One region of the Lentibacillus cibarius genome, then DNA from elsewhere that is predicted to be linked to it. Evidence: riboswitches for the same ligand, from Rfam matches in the RefSeq annotation. Region 1 holds a riboswitch; each other region holds the start of a gene.
What was found. A riboswitch is a leader RNA that binds a small molecule or an ion and turns the genes downstream of it on or off. The one in region 1 is predicted to bind S-adenosylmethionine.
Positions count from the first base shown of each region.

Region 2: linked by a shared signal. The riboswitch ahead of FFL34_RS14720 (Na+/H+ antiporter NhaC family protein) and the one ahead of FFL34_RS07985 (PLP-dependent aspartate aminotransferase family protein) in region 1 are both predicted to bind S-adenosylmethionine.
Region 3: linked by a shared signal. The riboswitch ahead of FFL34_RS05525 (sodium:solute symporter family protein) and the one ahead of FFL34_RS07985 (PLP-dependent aspartate aminotransferase family protein) in region 1 are both predicted to bind S-adenosylmethionine.
Region 4: linked by a shared signal. The riboswitch ahead of FFL34_RS14245 (homocysteine S-methyltransferase family protein) and the one ahead of FFL34_RS07985 (PLP-dependent aspartate aminotransferase family protein) in region 1 are both predicted to bind S-adenosylmethionine.

Region 1 is NZ_VCIA01000001.1:1,672,053-1,676,829, reverse strand. Features, by position in the region: gene FFL34_RS07985 (PLP-dependent aspartate aminotransferase family protein) at 110-1,840, opposite strand; SAM riboswitch class I at 1,952-2,064, opposite strand; gene rarD (EamA family transporter RarD) at 2,138-3,040, opposite strand; gene megL (methionine gamma-lyase) at 3,891-4,777, shown strand, end outside.
Region 2 is NZ_VCIA01000001.1:2,994,792-2,999,568, forward strand. Features, by position in the region: gene FFL34_RS14715 (YugN family protein) at 6-428, shown strand; partial or broken gene FFL34_RS14720 (Na+/H+ antiporter NhaC family protein) at 681-2,023, opposite strand; SAM riboswitch class I at 2,174-2,287, opposite strand; gene FFL34_RS14725 (hypothetical protein) at 2,427-2,636, shown strand; gene FFL34_RS14730 (hypothetical protein) at 2,956-3,294, shown strand; gene FFL34_RS14735 (hypothetical protein) at 3,446-3,910, shown strand; gene FFL34_RS14740 (hypothetical protein) at 4,129-4,686, shown strand; gene FFL34_RS14745 (cell wall hydrolase) at 4,760-4,777, opposite strand, start outside.
Region 3 is NZ_VCIA01000001.1:1,140,889-1,145,665, forward strand. Features, by position in the region: gene FFL34_RS05520 (LTA synthase family protein) at 1-1,118, shown strand, start outside; gene FFL34_RS05525 (sodium:solute symporter family protein) at 1,247-2,869, opposite strand; SAM riboswitch class I at 2,999-3,101, opposite strand; gene FFL34_RS05530 (CocE/NonD family hydrolase) at 3,429-4,777, opposite strand, start outside.
Region 4 is NZ_VCIA01000001.1:2,900,513-2,905,289, reverse strand. Features, by position in the region: gene FFL34_RS14255 (DMT family transporter) at 1-615, shown strand, start outside; gene FFL34_RS14250 (dicarboxylate/amino acid:cation symporter) at 798-2,021, shown strand; SAM riboswitch class I at 2,189-2,293, shown strand; gene FFL34_RS14245 (homocysteine S-methyltransferase family protein) at 2,382-3,431, shown strand; gene FFL34_RS14240 (MFS transporter) at 3,539-4,756, opposite strand.

The DNA.
Region 1 (4,777 bases):
AAAAGGAGCTGTACACGCTGGTATGTACAAAGCTCCTTTTTTACTGTATTGGTTTATAAATTCTAGCATGCTGCTCCCCGTTAATCTAAATGGGAATGGGGAGTATCTATCAAACGTGTACTGTTTCCTTCCGAGCGCTGCCGCTGCGGAGGCGTGCAGCTTCTTCGTAGGCATCCTTTCCGAAAACAACCGCGATACCTGATTCAGCAGCTTTAGCTACAATTTCTGTCTTTGGCTGTGGCTGATTCGTCCACAAAATTTTTCCGTCTTTTTGTGCCAATTGGTCTAAAATCTTTGGAGTCACAGGTTCACTCGTCAGCACGGCGTCAATGACATTAGGTAGACCTGACTGTTCGGTAAAGGTGGCTTCGTCGATCCGGATGATTTGAAATCCGAGCTGCGCTAGCTGTTCTGCTTGCTTGCTTGTGGTATCTGCAGAAGTGCCTCCGACAACAGCAATCACCTTTTTGCGCAGTCCCCCATTCGCACGGTCAAACGGAGAGGCGAGCAGCCAGCTAATGGCGTCTTTTTCCGTTTGCTGGATGGTCGGTTCCTCACCGGTCGCCTTAGCGATAGCCTGATCAAGGTCGGCAAGGATATCTGTTGTTGATTCCAGTCCAATCGACAGGCGGACAAGTTCTTCGGATACACCGCTTTTGACAAGGTCTTCTTTGCTAAGCTGCTGATGCGTGGTCGATGCCGGGTGAATAATCAGTGACTTGGCATCACCTACATTGGCAACGTGTGACCAGAGTGTAATGTTGTCGATAAGCTTCCTTCCCGCGTCACGTCCACCTTTAATGCCAAATGTAATAATTGATCCATAACCCTTCTGCAAGTATTTATTCGCGGTTTCATGGGATGGATGGTTAGCCAGGCCGGGATAATTAACCCATTCCACGGCAGGATGTGCTTGCAGATAGTTAGCAACTTCTTTGGCATTTTCGTTATGACGCTCAACACGCAAATGCAATGTTTCCAGTCCTTGCAATAGCAGGAAGGCATTTTGCGGACTTAAGCAAGCACCGATGTCACGGAGCAGCTGGACGCGCAGTTTTGTCGCAAATGCAGCTGGTTGAACGTCCACATACCTCAGTCCGTGATAGCTTTCATCCGGTTCGGTAAATTCCGGGAAGTTGCCATTAGCCCAGTTGAACCGCCCGCCATCAACGACTACACCCGCGATAGACGTGCCGTGACCGCCAATCCATTTAGTTGCGGAGTGAACAACGACATCAGCCCCCCATGTCAGTGGTTTGGTAACGTATGGCGTTGCAAATGTGTTATCGATAATCAACGGAATCCCATGGTCGTGGGCGATGCCGCTTATGGTTTCAATATCGAGCACATGTAAGCTCGGATTGGTAATAATCTCGCCGAAAATGGCTTTTGTTTTATCAGTAATGGCGCTTTTGATGCTGTCCGGATCGGTTCCATCGGCAAAAATGACATTAATGCCGTATTTAGGTAGCGTGTTGGCGAATAAATTGTACGTGCCCCCGTATAGATTGCTGTCGGCAACGATTTCGTCACCACTGCCGGCAACGTTCATAATCGCCATCGTAATTGCTGCCATGCCGGAAGCGGTTGCCACGGCAGCTGCACCATCCTCTAAAAGTGCTATCCGCTGTTCGAAAGCGTCGATGGTCGGATTGGTAATACGAGTATAAATGTTTCCGGGTTCCGCCAGTCCAAATAGATTTTGTGCGTGTTCAGAGTCCTGGAAAACATAAGAAGTCGTTTGATAGATCGGTACTGCTCGCGATCCGGTTGTCGGGTCGGGTTCCTGTCCCCCGTGAAGTAAATGTGTTTCCTGATTGTACAAATGAAAATTAGTCATAAAAAATTCCTCCTTTTGGTTTTAAAATGAGTTACTTTTCGACTGGAGGAAGAGGAGAAATAAATAACCCTCTTCCATAAGAGAAGAGGGTTTGTGTTTGTAACCGTCCTCCTCTTATCTACCAGATCTTTCTTGACCTGTAGGATGTAGCACCTTGCAAAGCACATGGCTTGCTGGTTGCCGGGCTTCGATGGGCCTATTCCCTCCGCCGCTCTTGATAAGAGATGTAATCTTATTAATTTAATGAACATTATATACGCCTTTGTAGCCATAAGTCAACAGAAAATTTGAAAAAGGTTAACTGGCTGCTTGGTGACGAACTGATCTGCGTTGTGCAGCGCCCATGTAGATAATCAGCGCAATCCATATCAGTGCAAATGATATCAGGTGTGCCGTGGAGAACGTTTCCTTATAGACAAATACACCAAGAATGAGCATAATCGTCGGTGCAACATATTGCAGAAAGCCTACCATGGATAATGGAATCTTTTTGGCACCGAACGCGAACAAAAGCAGTGGCACGGCTGTAGCCATACCGGCGCCGGCAAGCAAAAGACCGGTACCAGAGAACATAACGGAACCCGCTAACGATTCCCCACTGAAAAAGAACAAATACACAAGTGCCAGCGGAGTAACAATCATTGTTTCTACGGTTAAGCCGAACATAGCACTGATATCGACGGTCTTTTTCAGTAGCCCGTATGAGGCAAACGAGAATGCCAGCAGGATGGATATCCATGGGAACACTCCGAAACTAACGGTCAGATTCACTACCCCGATGGCAGCCAGAATAAACGAAAAAAGCTGAACCCGTGTTAATGTTTCCTTTAAAACAAGCATTCCCAGCAAAATACTAACGAGCGGGTTAATGTAATAACCGAGACTAGACTGGATGACGTGATCATGATTAACCGCCCAAATAAACGTAAGCCAGTTGATGCTAATGACAATCGCGGCCAGCGAGATGCCGATCAGTTTCTTTTTATCGTGTAGAATGACTTTGCACTCGTCAACGAATGGCCGCCACTTTCCTACAGCTAGTACAACAATCACCATAAAGATAAATGACCATAGAATGCGGTGGGCAAGTATTTCACCCGCCGGAATCGTATCAATCCATTTCCAATAGATAGGTAGAAATCCCCACATAAGATAAGCAACTGTCGCATACAAAATCCCTAGTTTGTTTTCCTGGTTCATGATAGAATCCCCCTTTGCATCGTCATGAATGAACTGGCTAAAACTGCTGCTGGTAATCCGCTTATGTATGTAACGCAACCTTCGAACCCAAAAATGAAACCCCTACAGTAACTGTGACAAACTTGAAACGCTTCTAACTGTTGTCCTGACAACCTTGATAAACATAAAAACTGTTTTCTAAAAGGTCATTTTTATACACATTAGATATATAATGCGATGTATTTATTGAAATGTTTTCTATAGGTACGACGACTTTTCGTCCACCGTCCGGGAACGCTCCGGGCGGATGCTTTCCGCGGGCACGGCTTCAGCCTCCTCGCGGAAAACCACCGCTGCGGGGTCTTCAGACTCGTGCTGTTCCCGCAGGAGTCACCGCCCTCCGCTCACCCGGACTAGTGAAGTGGTGCTACTCGTTTTTCTGCCACGATTCCTGCCCCAATGAATAAAAACAGCGGAGGAAATACATGCCCCTTCATAAGGGGTATGCCAACGTTGGGCGCATCGCCCGCTCTTAGTCTGCCTTTCTTCCTTCTTCCAAGCCTTATGTGTTCATTTCGGCCAATGAAAGTTGAATATGTAAATAAACCAATTTTAAAATCAATTTTGAAAAAAAGCAATAAGGGTGCACGGCCTTTTTAAAAACGCGCTTCTTGCATACGGTAGTTTTATAGACTGGCAGTGGGGTAGCAGTGTTGATATCCGCAATAGGAACTGAGACGTGCGTTATTATTGCTTCGGATAGGACGCTTTCTTTTTCAACAACCATAAGAAAACGCTTTCTAAACATGGCTGCATGGAATATAATAATAGTAAGAAGTTTATTAGTTTTAACCTGGGAGGAATATTACCGATGACGAAAAACAATAAGCGCTTTGAAACATCTGTTATCCATGATGGTTATGATGCAAACGATATGCTGGGAAGTCTGTCAAGTCCGTTGTTTCAGACGTCTACATTTACATTTGAAACAGCAGAACAGGGGGAGCGCCGTTTTGCTGGAGAAGAGGATGGTTACATTTATTCACGGCTGGGTAATCCAACCGTCTCCGTTCTGGAAGAAAAAATGGCCGCACTCGAAAACGGCGAACGCGGGTTGGCGTTTAGCTCGGGGATGGCGGCTGTGTCGGCTATTCTGATTGCCTTGACGAAGGCGAATGACCACATTGTCTGTTCATCAGGGTTATACGGTTGTACGTTCGGACTCTTGTCGATGATGAAGGAGAAGTATCATATCACACATGACTTTTCCGAGATGCGCACGAAAGAGGAAGTTCGCGACTGCATTAAACCGGAAACAGCGTGTATTTATGTGGAAACGCCAATTAACCCGACGATGAAACTGATCGATTTACAAATGGTTGCTGACGTTGCGCATGAATATAACATTCCGGTCGTCGTTGATAATACATTTTCCTCACCATATTTGCAGCGGCCACTTGACTTAGGCTGTGATGTCGTTTTGCATAGTGCGACGAAATACATTGGTGGGCACGGGGATGTCATTGCCGGGGTTGCTGTCGGGAAAAAAGATTTTCTTGATGAAGTGGCGATGACGACCCAAAAAGATATTGGTGGTGTCATGGCACCGTTTGATGCATGGCTGTTGATCCGCGGCTTGAAGACATTGCCGATTCGGTTGGACCGGCATTGTGATAACGCGGAGAACATTTTCGAACGGCTCCGTCAGCATCCAAAGGTCGCACGTGTTTTTTATCCAGGTGATGAAGCCAGTCCAGC
Region 2 (4,777 bases), 1.3 Mb from region 1:
GTGCCATGTTAAAACTGGAAACAGAGATTGAAGGGAAAAGGGCTTTTTTTGGGGATGTTTTCAAGGTATTTCGGTCCAATGGTTATACATTATGTGGGAATTGGGAATATGACCGTGGGAAGTTTGATATGGTGTTGTGCCGGGAAGGCGGCGAAACGATTTATATTCGAGTCCCTTTCAGTGTTTTGGAAGGGGAACTGGACAAGCCTGATGCTTATCTGGAGTTTCGTACACCATATGTAATCAAGCATGTCGTCAACACTGGTCTTGAATGGGATCAAAACGCTTTGTTGACCACCACCGGATTTAGTCAATTTCAAGAACCTCTCGATAAGGATGGAAACATCACGGATAAAAGCAGATGGGAAGCTGCAGGCGAACAAGAGGTGCAGGAAGTCATGCAATACCTGGAACCAGAGATATCTTGATATGCTAAACGGACACGCACGTGGATGAAAGGGAATGGGGAAAAGCGAGTTTAACTAACAAGTTGTATACCCCCACTGCTAAACATGGTTAAACTACATACGTGAAGGTGGGGGTTAAATAATTTGACTGATCATCACACGACGCCCCTTGAAAAAGAAAAGTACTTTTCTTTTTCGGGGGGGATGTGTCGTGGCGCGGTTGTGCGTCGTCCGCCTCTAATTAATGGCACATCGTTTTCCTTTTTAACGATTTTATACTTCCGTTGCGCTATGTTGATCGTGCAATGCTGTGTTGTTTTTCCCAGCCGAAAAACGTGGGTACCCTGTTACGATAGCGATGATTCCGGCGATTCCGAGCAGTATTGGGTAGATACAATAAGGCATGATCGAAACGGGTGATATGGAAGCAACGCCAGCGACCGCCAGCAGTTGGGCGCCATATGGCAAAATCCCTTGAAAAGCACTTCCGAAAATATCCAGCGTGCTTGCCGATCGGCGCAGGTCAACCCCAAATCGTTCGGAAATTTGTTTCGCTAATGAGCCAACACTGATAATGGCGATGGTGTTGTTAGCGGTTGATACGTCAAATACACTGACAAGACCGGCAATACCAGCTTCGGCACCTTTTCTTGAATTAATTCGCTTACTAATCGTGTACAGTAGGAAATCAATCCCGCCATTCACGCGAACGAGTTCAATCAGTCCACCAAGTAAAACGGCTAACAAGGCTAACTCCTGCATACCGGCCATGCCATCGCCAAGCAGCTTCATTAATCCCATCACATCGAAAGTCCCGTAAACAAATCCAACTGCTCCAGCGAACACAATTCCACCGATTAACACATATATGACATTGACACCAGCAACGGCAAAAATGAGAACAGCAAGATAAGGTAGCACCTTGACCAGATCATATGGGTGATCTCCACTAATCGATCCGCCGGCATTCCAAGTCAAGACACCAAAAATGACGGCAGTCACAATGGCTGCTGGAAGGGCAATAAAGATGTTCACCTTAAATTTGTCGCTCATCTTGACAGCCTGTGTTCTCACAGCAGCAATCGTTGTATCCGAAATAATGGATAAATTATCCCCGAACATCGCACCACTGATAATAGCGCCTAAAATTAATGGCGTGCTCATCCCAGTCTGATCGGCGAGACCGACACCAATTGGGGCAAGCGCAACGACCGTTCCGACAGAAGTTCCCATGGAAATCGAAATAAAGCAGCCGATAACAAACAAGCCAACAATCAGCAAGCTTCCAGGCACGAACGTCAGACCAAGATTGACGGTTGATTCAACAGCACCAACCCCCTCGGCAACTGCAGAGAATGCACCGGCCAACAGGTAAATGATGACCATAAGCATAATGTTCGGATGTCCCGCCCTTTGGTCAGGTAATCCAATTTCTCGTTAAAATCTATTTTTCTATTCATGAACAATGCAACCAATACAGCAATAAATACCGCAACAAGTACCGGCAGCTTATAAAAGTCTCCACTGACTACACCGGAGCCGATAAATAGAAACAGAAAAATGATAAATGGTATTAAAGCCGATGCACGTCCTTTGTTCAAATCTGATGTGTTCATTTCTCTTCCCCCTATTTGTTGTATTTTTGTGGATTCAAGGGTTTTGGAAAATAGTAGAATGGTATTCCCGTTACAGATACCTTAGGCTGCTCGGCATTTTTTCATATAAAAATAAAAAAACCCTCCGTTTTGGAAGGCGTTAGTCCGAACACCTTATCTCTCAAAACGCTTGAAACGCGATTTGCTGGAATTGGCACCTTACAATTATTTCTGCAGGTTGCCGGGCTTCATAGGGCCAGATCCCTCAGCCGCTCTGGATAAGTAATATGAAATTAGTTGATTGATAGAAAGTGTACTACACGATAACAGAAATGTCAATGAATAGTTGGTGGTCCACTATTTTATGTTAAATTTAACACAATTTTAAAAATGAGTTATTATTATAATAAAGGGGGAGAGATTTATGGGGATAACGATATTTTACATTGGATTCCTTGCCTCACTCTTCGGTTTTATCAGTTGGAGAAAGTTCCGAAAATGGAAGGCTGAACGTCAGAATCCATCAAAACAATGGGAAGGAAAAAGCCCCAACGATCGCAAAAAGTCTATGGAAGAATTGGAACAAGACAATCTTAAATATAGGGGCATGGGTCAAATACCACCAGGGATGTAATATTAATAATTTCCCATCTTCAGCGGTTTGATAAAATATTGAATAATAATGAAATAGTCAATGACTTAAGTAAAATGCTGTTTAATATAAAAAAAGGATTGATGTGTAAATTTACGTTAGAAAGTTAGCTAATCCATTAGTGGACGCCATTCCAGAATAAGACTTGGCGTCCATTCCATACATCATACCCATACGACCGGGTACTTCCTGAGTAGAAGTGTGCGTCCAAATTTAATATAAGGAAATAATCCAGAAAGTTATGTGTTAAATTCGAGCATGAACATAGTTATCTTAAAAAGGCTCAAGGGGAGGAATAAACATGAAAACAGATGAAGCGAATAATCACTTTGTTGCCGGTAATGCTGAAGAGCTGCTTTCTGCATTAGAGAATAAAGAGCCATATATATTAATTCCGAAGTATTTCAAAGGAAAATTTCTGGAAAATACACAATTACCATTGACAGAGAAAGAACAAATGGGGTTTGAATTAGGTTCTCGTGGTACAGCAAACTTATTATCTAGTCCTTTATTTCATTTCATAAACTGGCTTAGTAAAGATAGCAAACAACAAAAAAGGATAGACAGTAAAATTCGTAAGTACACACTTAAAGAGCAAGGAGATCATCTTCTTTTATATTTGCGTCAATTAGATTATTAAAAGGACACCGGTGAAATTGAAAGGGGATGTAAGTTTGATCGGTGATAATGTAGCAAAAACGCCCCCGGTATTTAAGAAAAAATTGGGTGTGTATAATGATTAGTTGAATAGAGTTTTATTTGAATTAAGTATTTTAGGTGGGCGATGTTTTTTGAAAAGAAATAGTTTTATCTTTGTTATAACTTCACTACTGGTATTGTTAATCACAGGTTGTGAAGTGGAAGAGCTATCCAAGGAGAAGGAACAGATACAACGGAATTCATTCAATGGTGATAGTAAATATTGGAGTTTAAACGAGTATGAATTGAAAATTGAAGATAACGAAATATTCGCTGGAAATGGAGAACTACAATACAAAGCTGAGGGGAATATTACTGATTATATTTCATTTAAAATGATTGCAGTTATCAATGATGAAAAGGTCGAATTACAAGGGATGAAAAATGTTAGCTCGGTATCAAATTTTAATAATATAGAAACTGGTAGTGCTACACAGGAAATACCTATGATTAAAGGGGAAGAAATAAGGCTTACAGATATAGATGATTATTATGGAATTATAGAATGGATGTCATCAGAAGGGAAGCGAAAGAGCGAGAAAATAAATACCTTTTAGGATGATAAAGGCCCTATATTTAACTAATGAGCAATGGGCGCGTGATAACCTAATAATTTTGCGCCTGAATTGGGCACAATGCTTTAATAAGGATTATTGCTCTATATTAAAGAATAGGGACAGCTTTGTAGTAGATCTGAATTACCTTAAAGTGATAAAGTTTCTTAAACTTAAATGTCAATGGACTTTAATATACCGCGGTTAAAGGGAGGGTAATTATGTTTCAGAAATACACCATTTTTGTGATATTTGTACTGTTACTAATAATATCTGCTTGTTCATCGCAATCAGATGATGAAAAAGTTTCCTTCCAAGATCAAGTGAATGAAGCATTGGGGACGAAAGTGTTTATCCCTAAAATGAACGATTATCCTATTACGTTAGCGGAAATCCGCCACTCACCAACTGACGATAAAAACAGTTTAATCGTTCGATACTCTAAGGAAAAGGGTGAATTAAGAGACGAATCATACAAGAAAAAATACGAGGATAACACGAATGCTGATGTATTATATGGAATTTATGGCGGTGAACCTTTAATATTTAGAATGACTTATCATAATGGAAAAGCTAATTCTCAACCTAGTGACTCCAAGACCATTAATGGTATTCATGTACAATATCATAAAGTTGAACGTAATAATGCAAAAGTGTTATTGGTTTCATTTAATGCGGGAGATGGCTCCTATTTATTGGAATTTAATCTACAAGATGAATTAACACAGGAAAAATCATTTGAGATTGTAGAGTCAATGGCGGAGGAAGTAAGTAAATAGAAGGAAAAAATGTTTAACCGAAGACGACCTACATAAAAAACCGGACTTCCTTAAATAAGGGTCCGGTTTCGGTTTATTTGGCAAAGCGGTG
Region 3 (4,777 bases), 530 kb from region 1:
ATGATAAAAGCAAGAATTTCACGTACTTTGATAACTTCTTTCACCAAACAGGGCAAGGTAAAACGGCCGACGCGGAATTACTGATGGATAATTCCCTGTACGGATTGCCACAGGGTGCTGCATTTGTTACCAAAGACACAAATACGTATCAGTCGTTGCCAGCTATTCTGGATCAAAAGCAGAACTATACAAGCGCCGTATTTCATGGGGATGAGAAATCATTCTGGAACCGAAACCAGATTTACAAACACTTAGGTGTGGACGAATTTTATGGTTCTAGCTACTATGACATGAGTGAAGAAAAGGTGGTCAATTATGGCCTGAAGGATAAACCTTTCTTTAAGCAATCCATGCCAGCACTTGAGAAGCTTGAAGAACAAGATGATCCTTTTTACGCGCACATGCTGACACTGACCCACCATTATCCGTTTTTATTGGATGAAGGCGATGAATCAATAGCACCTGCTGAAACCGGCGATGGTACGGTTGACCGCTATTTCCAGACAGCCCGTTATCTGGATGAGTCGCTGGAACAGTTTTTTAAAGACCTGAAGAAAAAAGGGTTATATGAGCATTCAGTCATCATGATTTATGGTGACCATTACGGCATTTCGGAAAATCATAATCGAGCCATGAGTGAAATCCTAGGTGAAGAAATCACGCCATTGAAAAATGCGAACTTGCAGCGGGTCCCCTTTATGATCCGTGTTCCGGGTGTTGACAGCCAAGGGATCAATCATGAATATACCGGTCAGGCGGATGTCATGCCGACGATGCTGCATCTGCTGGGAATCAATGCCGACAATTACATTCAGTTTGGTACGGATATGTTTTCTGACGAGCATAGAGACTTTGTACCGTTCCGCAATGGCAACTTTATGACCGAGGATTACAGCTATGTGAAGAATGTCTTTTACGATAATGAAACTGGAAAAGCGATAGAAGAACCGACCGCAGAAATGAAAGAATTACGGGATCAGGTCCATTATGAATTAAGCTTAAATGATGAAGTACTAAATGGTGACCTGCTTCGATTCTATGAACCTAGTAACGATTGGGAGCCGATTGATCCTAGTAAATACCAGTATGGAGAGTCTAATGAAGAAGAGAACCGATAGGATAAAAGAGCAAAAATAGCAAGAACCCGCTTCCCAATTAATGGGGAGCGGGTTCTTTGTAAGTAAGGGGCTTTGCGTAACTACAGCCGTATTCGTACTAAGATTATTCCTTTCCAAATGCGCTTACACTAGCTTCTTGCTAAATTAGCTACTTTTCCCCTAATCTGCTGCTTTTCTTCTTCCGGCCGGAAAAAGCGGATGGTAGCGATATAAAAGAACAAGATTGCCGCAAACATAAACAAACCAAACAAACCGTTTCGATAAAGCGGAGAAAAATAAATTATATTGACAAAACAACACACACCCCCTCCTATTAATCCAATATAAGCCAAGCAATCTGTTTTTTGCATAAACCAGTTTGCCTGACCGTCCATCAAGGTAACCACGATAATACTAACGATATTAATCGAACTCCCAATCCAGACGGGGTGAATTTGCAAGAAAAAGGCACTTGGATGCCAATCACCAAGGTAATACCATACTAAACCACTTGCAAAACCCGTGAATAGCGAAACGGCAACTGCACGCTTCGTAACGACAGGCCAGAATAGTGCTGCAATAACCGGTGCGAACGTTGCACTATTTCGTATCGTCCAAGCCAATACATTCCACCACGCAGATTGTTCCGTGCGCAGTAAGCCAAACACAATCATCAACACCGTTAAAAATAGCAATGAAATTTTGGTATAGGCGATCTGCTGATTTTCGGTTACAGCAGGTTTTATTGAACGGCTCACATCACGGCCAAGGCTGGTTGCCCCAGAGAACTGACAAGGACCTCCCCATCCCAGTGCACACGCCCATACACCTAGAAAAAATAAGCCAACAAGCGGTGCGGGGAGCACTTCCATTAAATACTGAGGAATGGCAATCAATCCCGTTTGTGCCCGGGGAACGATGACACTAGCCGAAATACCGAATAACACACCCCCAACGATGAAGGGGACAGCCATAAACCCAGCAATAATCAGTCCTTTTTGCCCTTCTTCCGGTGTCCGAGATGAAAGTGCCATCTGGAATGCAGCCTGAGCAAGGATAACGTTGACCAAGAAGGTGCCAAACCAGGCAACAATCACCTGCAATCCAACGTTGTCAAAGGTAAACATGGCCGGTTGTTCGTCAGCAAACGCAATTAAACCGTCTATCCCCGGATGAATGAAAAAAGCAATCACCCCAATGACGACCATCATTACAAATAAAATCATATTCATGGACTGCGTAAAAGCAAGCGACCACATTCCTCCCGCTTGCAGATAGATGAACAGCAAAATTGCAGTAAACGCAATCGATAGAGAAAGTGAAATACCTGTGAACACGTGCAGGGCCGAAGCAAACGCAATTGCCGTGGCAACTGACCACATCGGAAATGCAAACGCCGTAATTGACCCTGCAACTCCTTTAACCAGTCGCCCGTATGTATCACCAATAAGTCCGGAAACGGTAACTAACATTTTTTTCCGAAATGGACGAATGATCAAAAACGCAATGATAAAAATCTGCATCATTTCAGCAACCCCATACCATACAGCCGATATACCGCTTAAATACGATAACTCTAAAATAGAAATATAGGTGGAACCGGAAAATAATCCCGTTATGCAAAAAGCTACAATCCATTTATTGAAATTCCGACTACCAACAAAATAGCTATCCTGATTGGTCAAACGCCGCTTAGCGATTTGGCCGGCAATAATCAAAGCAACGGTATAACCAACCGTTAAGATAATAATCCATACACCATAGGATGTCATTGCAATCATCTCCTTTTAAACAAATCAATTTTCTAGATTAGTTAAAGCATTCCAGATTAAAAATTAAAAAACGAAATAAAAAAGCCCCCTTCCGATTATAAGAAGAGGACAGTACAGTTCCGGTGCCTCAACTTATCTTTCAGACCTTTGTCTGCTGGATTTGGCACAGTACTCAAAAGAGCCCGCTGCCGAGGTTTCAAAGGGCCAGTCCCTCCACCTCTCTGGATAAGAAGTTCACTTATTTAAATGTAGTAACACATAATTTACACGGTCTTGATGAATTGGTCAATAGTTAAATGAGTTTTTATTATAAATTTTTTAATAAATTAAATCACTAAGCAAGTTGTGATTGATATTTTAAAGCCAATGATTGAGTGCACTACCTATGGATCTATGTGCGGTTAGAGTGGTTTTTGCACTGGTACGTTTCATTTTCTTAAACAGAAAAAGTGTCATAAAAACACATATGACACTTTTTCCTATTGAGATTCGATTGTTATAGGGTAACATCTATAGAAGTTGAATAATACCGCAACCATGTTTCCCTTTTTCACATCTGTTATTGGTAATTACGCGGAATCGTTTCTTCCCATGTTTTACGGAAAATTTCCTCGCCATTGAGCAACGCAATCATGGTATTAGTCAAATAAAACGATGTAGCATCACTAGACATAGTACTGTCGGTGAGCAGCTTGGTATCCCAATCCTCACGGCCAACAGTCAATTCCCATTCACATCGAACATTAGCCGATAATGGATCACCGGACTTAATCGTGAACGTATTTTTATTTTTGCTGCCATGCCTGATGCCGTTCATCAGCAATCGGCGTTCCCCTTCATCCGAGTAGTCCTGCAATTGCCATGTATCCGTAACCGTGTCGTGAACAACATTACGTGTTCGTTGTTCGGCTCGTAAAATTTCCTTGTCGATTACTTGGGCCGTTTCCGGATTTTCAAATGAAATGCTAGCATCTGCCTCCGGTCGCGGCGTACGTATCGGTAAGGCTAATGTGGTTTCTTCACCGGTTAGCACATGCAATGTTACCGGTTCAGGCGACGGCCATGCTTGTGGCCAATACGTTGGTGCGAGAGAAAGTTCCAAGCTGTGTCCAGCCGGAATGTTCTGGCCTAGGGCATCCAACTTAACCGTTGCCTCATAAACTTTTCCGGGCTCGAGTGCTTCTGGGTGCTCATGGGACTGCAGATGATTTAAATTGAGCATGCCCCAGCTAATTAACGTCAACTCGCCGGTCGGAGCTTTATCACAAAGTTTGACAGCAACAAGTGCATTTGGCTGATCAGACGTGAATTTCATATGGAAGGTCGGTTCACCAAGTAAATCCACACCTTCTTCCAATGGATCCGTTGTAAATACAACCGTTTTACCATTTTCTAGACGTTGATCTGCAGGTAAATCCCCAGGCTCCCCAAACGGACAATAAACGCCTGCATACATCCCATGTTCCTGGACACTTGGCACAACAACTGTTTGCTCATCTGACGGGTTCTGTTGCAGTTTACCTTCTGCGTTCAGCCAATAATGACTTCTTGCTACTTGTGCGGATGGCCAGCTCTCATCGACAACCCATTTCCCTGGCCGTTCATCGTAAGTCACTTGCGGCAATTCACTATTTTGAATCCATGATATTAATTTTGGATCATCTTTCACGCCTGTATCGATGCCCTTAAGCCATTGATCCCACCAGCGCAGACATTCCTGTAAAAATCCAATAGTTGGCTCAGGAATGGCTACCTCAGGAAACTCATGTGCCCATGGTCCAATCAGCCCTTTAGAATAAGGTAGATTTTCCAATAGACGGAACACCCTATCTGTATACCCGTCTTGCCAGCCACTCACGGTAAAGACTGGTATATCCACCTTGGAATAGTCCTCATTAATAGACCCAT
Region 4 (4,777 bases), 1.2 Mb from region 1:
GACCACCTTGTATTATCCGATGCAGACATGCTGAATAAAATGAGTCCGTTTTTAACGATTGTTTTTGCAGCACTTTTCTTAAAAGAACGCGCAAGGCTTTTTCAAACGATGGCAATTATTATAGCATTCATTGGCACGCTTTTCATTATTAAACCGGAATTTTCCGTGGAAACTATTCCATATATTGCCGGTATTTTCTCAGCGGTTTTCGCCGCGGGTGCCTATACTGTTTTACGCGTGCTCGGTAATAAGGAGCAATTTTATACCGTTGTCTTTTATTTTTCCTTTTTCACCACCATGATTCTGCTTCCGTTTGTCATCATTTTTTATGAGCCAATGACATGGCAGCAGTGGGTTTATTTGCTGGCAGCAGGAATCTTTGCAACCGTTGGACAGTTCGGTATTACAGTAGCCTATAAATACGCACCGGCAAAAGAAATATCAATTTTCTTCTATTCAACAGTCGTTTACTCGGCACTGATCAGCATTGTCCTATTCGGGCAAGTTCCTGATTTATTAAGCGTTCTAGGTTATATCACCATTTTCGGTGCATCCTTCTACATGTTTTTAAAAAATAATGAGGAACACAGGAAACACCAGCACACGAACGCATAAGTGCTGGTGCTTCGTTTAATTTTATGTATACTCTCCCCACACCCTACAGTTGAAACAGGCCAGCACTCATCATACCCTCATGACAATTCCACCCAAGTTACTATGCATTTAACTATGGTTAGCTATGGTCTTTTTTGATATAATAAATTAAAACTAATCTTAGGAAAGAGACGGTTTTCAATATGAAGCTATGGAATAAATATAAACAGACTTCTTTCGTCATTAAAATGGCAATTGGATTTTCTTTTGGTATCCTGGCAGGCATTGTTTTCGGTCAGCAAGCAGAAGTCGTACGCCCGCTTGGAACATTGCTTATTCACTTGCTCAGCTTGATTGCAATACCAGTCATATTTCTCACCGTGGTGCTTGCTGTTGATAAGATGAACGTTACACAGCTTGGCCGAATGGGTGGTAAATTAATCCTATATTATATGACGACAACGGCTTTAGCGGTATTCATCGGACTTGGGCTTGCCTTATGGATCAATCCCGGGGAAAACTTATCATTGCCTGATACAAATGTAGATAAACCGGATACACCGGGTTTTTCGGAAATTCTATTAAAAATTGTCCCGAAAAATATTTTTGAAGCATTTTCTTCCGGGGACCTAATGGCCATTTTGTTTATTGCCGTTATTATTGGGATTGCCATCTCTAATATGAAGTTTTCTAGTGATAAAAAAATGCAGGAATATGGAAACCAGTTGGATACTGTTTTTGCCGCACTTAATGAAATGTTTTATAAAATCCTGTCAGGGGTGCTTTTATATGCGCCAATCGGGGTCTTCGCCATAAGTGCGTCCACTTTCGGGAGCCAAGGCTGGTCTACATTCCAATCCCTACTGAAATTTACAGCCGTCTTTTATATTGGCGTCGCGGTGCTTTGGGCAGTCGTGTATTCAGCGTTTCTGAAGTTTTCAGGTACACGCGTGGGGCACTTTTTCAAGCAGACAAAAGAAGCGTATGTCACCGCCTTCTTCACGTCAAGCAGTATTGCCTCCCTGCCTATTGCTATTGATTCGGCAAAAAAAGCGGGGATTTCGGAAACGACAGCCAACTTCACGCTTCCGCTAGGGGCTGTCTTTAATTCCGATGGCGGCGCGTTAAGAATGGGAGCTTCTCTTGTATTTGCAGCGAATGTAACGAATCTCAACCTTGCACCTGCTGACTTTTTACTAATTGTTTTAATTGGTACATTGTTGTCGATCGGGACAGCGGGAGTTCCAGCTGCTGGTTTGGTTACGTTATCTGCTGTCTTAAGCATGTTCGGGCTTCCGCTGGAGATTGTCGCATTAATTGCTGGCGTCGATGTCCTTATTGGCATGGCCGGTACAGCGTCGAATGTGATTGGTGACATTATCGGATCAGCTGTCGTGGACAAATCAGAACGAAAACGTGCAGCATAAACAAACGAGGCACCAGGGACATTCATAACCGTTCCGGTGCCTCGTTTTTGCTGCCTGTAGATTAACTTTGCGAATTGGCGATTACTATCAAAAGCAATCTTATTCCCTCTTGACTTTTATCCTAATTAGATGTAGCATGTATTTCATAACAATAAAATATTTCAGATTTCTTATCCAGAGAGGTGGAGGGACTGGCCCTTAGAAGCCTCGGCAGCAGACTTACCCAAAAAGTACTGTGCCAATTCCAGAAGCGTAATGCTTGAAGATAAGAGGAGACGCTAGGTTACTGTGCATATTTAAGCCTCTTCTTATTTTAAGAAGAGGCTTTTTAATATGATAAAAGTTAGAGGAGGAATACGAATGAAGCGCAGTTTGGAACAGCGATTGCAGGAAGGAACAGTTATTATCGGGGAAGGGTATTTATTTGAATTGGAGCGCAGAGGGTATTTACAGGCTGGTTCCTTTGTGCCAGAAGTTGCCCTAGACAATCCGGAAGTTTTAAAACAAACGTACCGGGACTATATGAATGCAGGCTCTGATGTCGTTTTGGCATTTACATATAATGCCCACCGCGAGAAAATGCGGATTATCGGTAAAGAAGAATTGCTGGAACCGCTGAACCGTCATGCCATCCGTCTAGCAAAAGAGGTGGCTAAAGAGCACCCCACAGAAGAAGCGCTAGTTGCCGGCAATATCTCAAATACTAATATTTTCGATCCAGAAGATCCCGCTTCCAAAGATGCTGTGCGAAGCATGTTTGCCGAAATGGTTTCTTGGTGCAAGGAAGAAGGGGTCGATTTCATTAACGGCGAAACCTTCTACTATTACGAGGAGGCACGCATTGCACTGGAAGAAATCCAAAAACAAGACTTACCAGCTGTTATTACATTCGCGATGATGGGTGAAAATATTTTACGAGATGGTTATACCGTAGAAGAAGGCTGTCGCCTGCTTTCGGAAAAAGGGGCACTTGTCGTTGGTATGAACTGCTTCCGCGGACCGAACACGATGCAGCCATATTTGGAAAAGATCCGGGAAAATGTGAACGGCTATGTAGCAGGCCTGCCGATACCATACCGGACAACCGACGAACATCCGACATTCTTTAATTTGCCTGATGGCGGCTGTAGTTGTCATTTACCGTTAGAAACCACATTCCCGACAGCACTTGATCCTTTATACCATAACCGTTATGAGCTAGCCGAATGGGCGAAACAAGCAAAAGATATCGGCTTGAATTATATCGGTCTTTGTTGCGGAGCTTCCCCTGCCATGCTGCGCGCTGTAGCAGAAGCAGTTGGCGTAGAAGCAATCAACTCCAAATACTCTCCGGATATGGAGAAACACTTCCTGTTCGGAAAAGACGAAACCTTAAAGAAACATAATGTCGCATATCGGACAAAGGCCTAACCAACAATCTCATCGGGAAACGCTATCGAGGCTAAAGCGTTTCCCGATAGTTTTGCTCGCGATTAGTACGTGATAATCATCAGGATGAAAGCCAGCAAGTTCAAAGCCTAAGGAATGTCCCAATCCTGCACAAGCCTTCGCAACACGCGCGCTTTTTCCTGCCGTTTTTGATACCACATAAATAAAACAGTAATGCCAAGCACAACCAGGCCACAAAGCGTGTATAGGGTCTGATAGCCATAACCTGCTACCACAAGTCCCCAAACGAATGATCCAACCGCAATCCCACCATCAAATAACATAAAAAAGGTAGCCGTTGCCTGACCGCTCCGTGAATGGTGTGTTGTCTGAATTGCCATCGTTTGAAAGCTTGGTAACAACGTGCCATATCCTAAACCAATCAAACCAGCGGATAACAGCAGCATTGCCGCTGTCGACGTAAAACCAAGCACAATAAGACCAACCGCAAAAATAAATAAACATGGAATAATAACATAATTAGGACCTTTTGTATCAAACGTTCTACCGAAAAATGGTCTTGTGCAAATCATTACAATGGCAAAGACTAAAAAGAAATAGCTTGCCGTCGCTGCCAAACCAATCGCATCGGCATAAACCGAAATAAACGAGATAACACTGGCATAAACCAACGCCACCAAACTGCTGATAGTGGCAATCGGCAATGCTTTTGGTTCGATTAAATCCGTTAACGTTAATTTTTTTGATGCAAACGGATGCGCCGGTTCCAAGTCAGCCGGCACATGCACCACAACAGCACAAATAAGTCCGATCACCATTAAACCGCTCATTATCAAAAATAACAATGAAAATGTACCAAATTGTAAAACGGTTAGCCCAATAAATGGGCCAGCAACAACAGCCAAATTCATCGCCATCGCAAAATAGCCAAGCCCCGCACCACGTCGTGCCGGTGGAATAACATCAGCAGCAATCGCCCCCGTTGCAGTAGTCGCCACACCAAATGTCAAACCATGCACAAATCGTAAAATCAATAGCGGGATAAATGACCCCACACCAACATAAACAAAACTCGTAACCGTAAATAGGGCCACACTTATAATAAGTCCCCGCTTTTTCCCGATTTTATCTAAAATGTTTGCGGAGAACGGTCTAATTAAAATCGCTGACACAAGCATGGTGGTTACAATTAACCCACCTTGTGCTTCAGATCCACCCAAATTTTGAATGACATAGATTGGTAACGTCGTTAAAAACGTATAATAAATCATAAATACCATAAATTGCGTCATCGATATCCCAATAAAACTTTTCGTCCAAATTGGTTCTTGCATTGCCTTTCCCATGTAATCCCCCCTGTAATCACG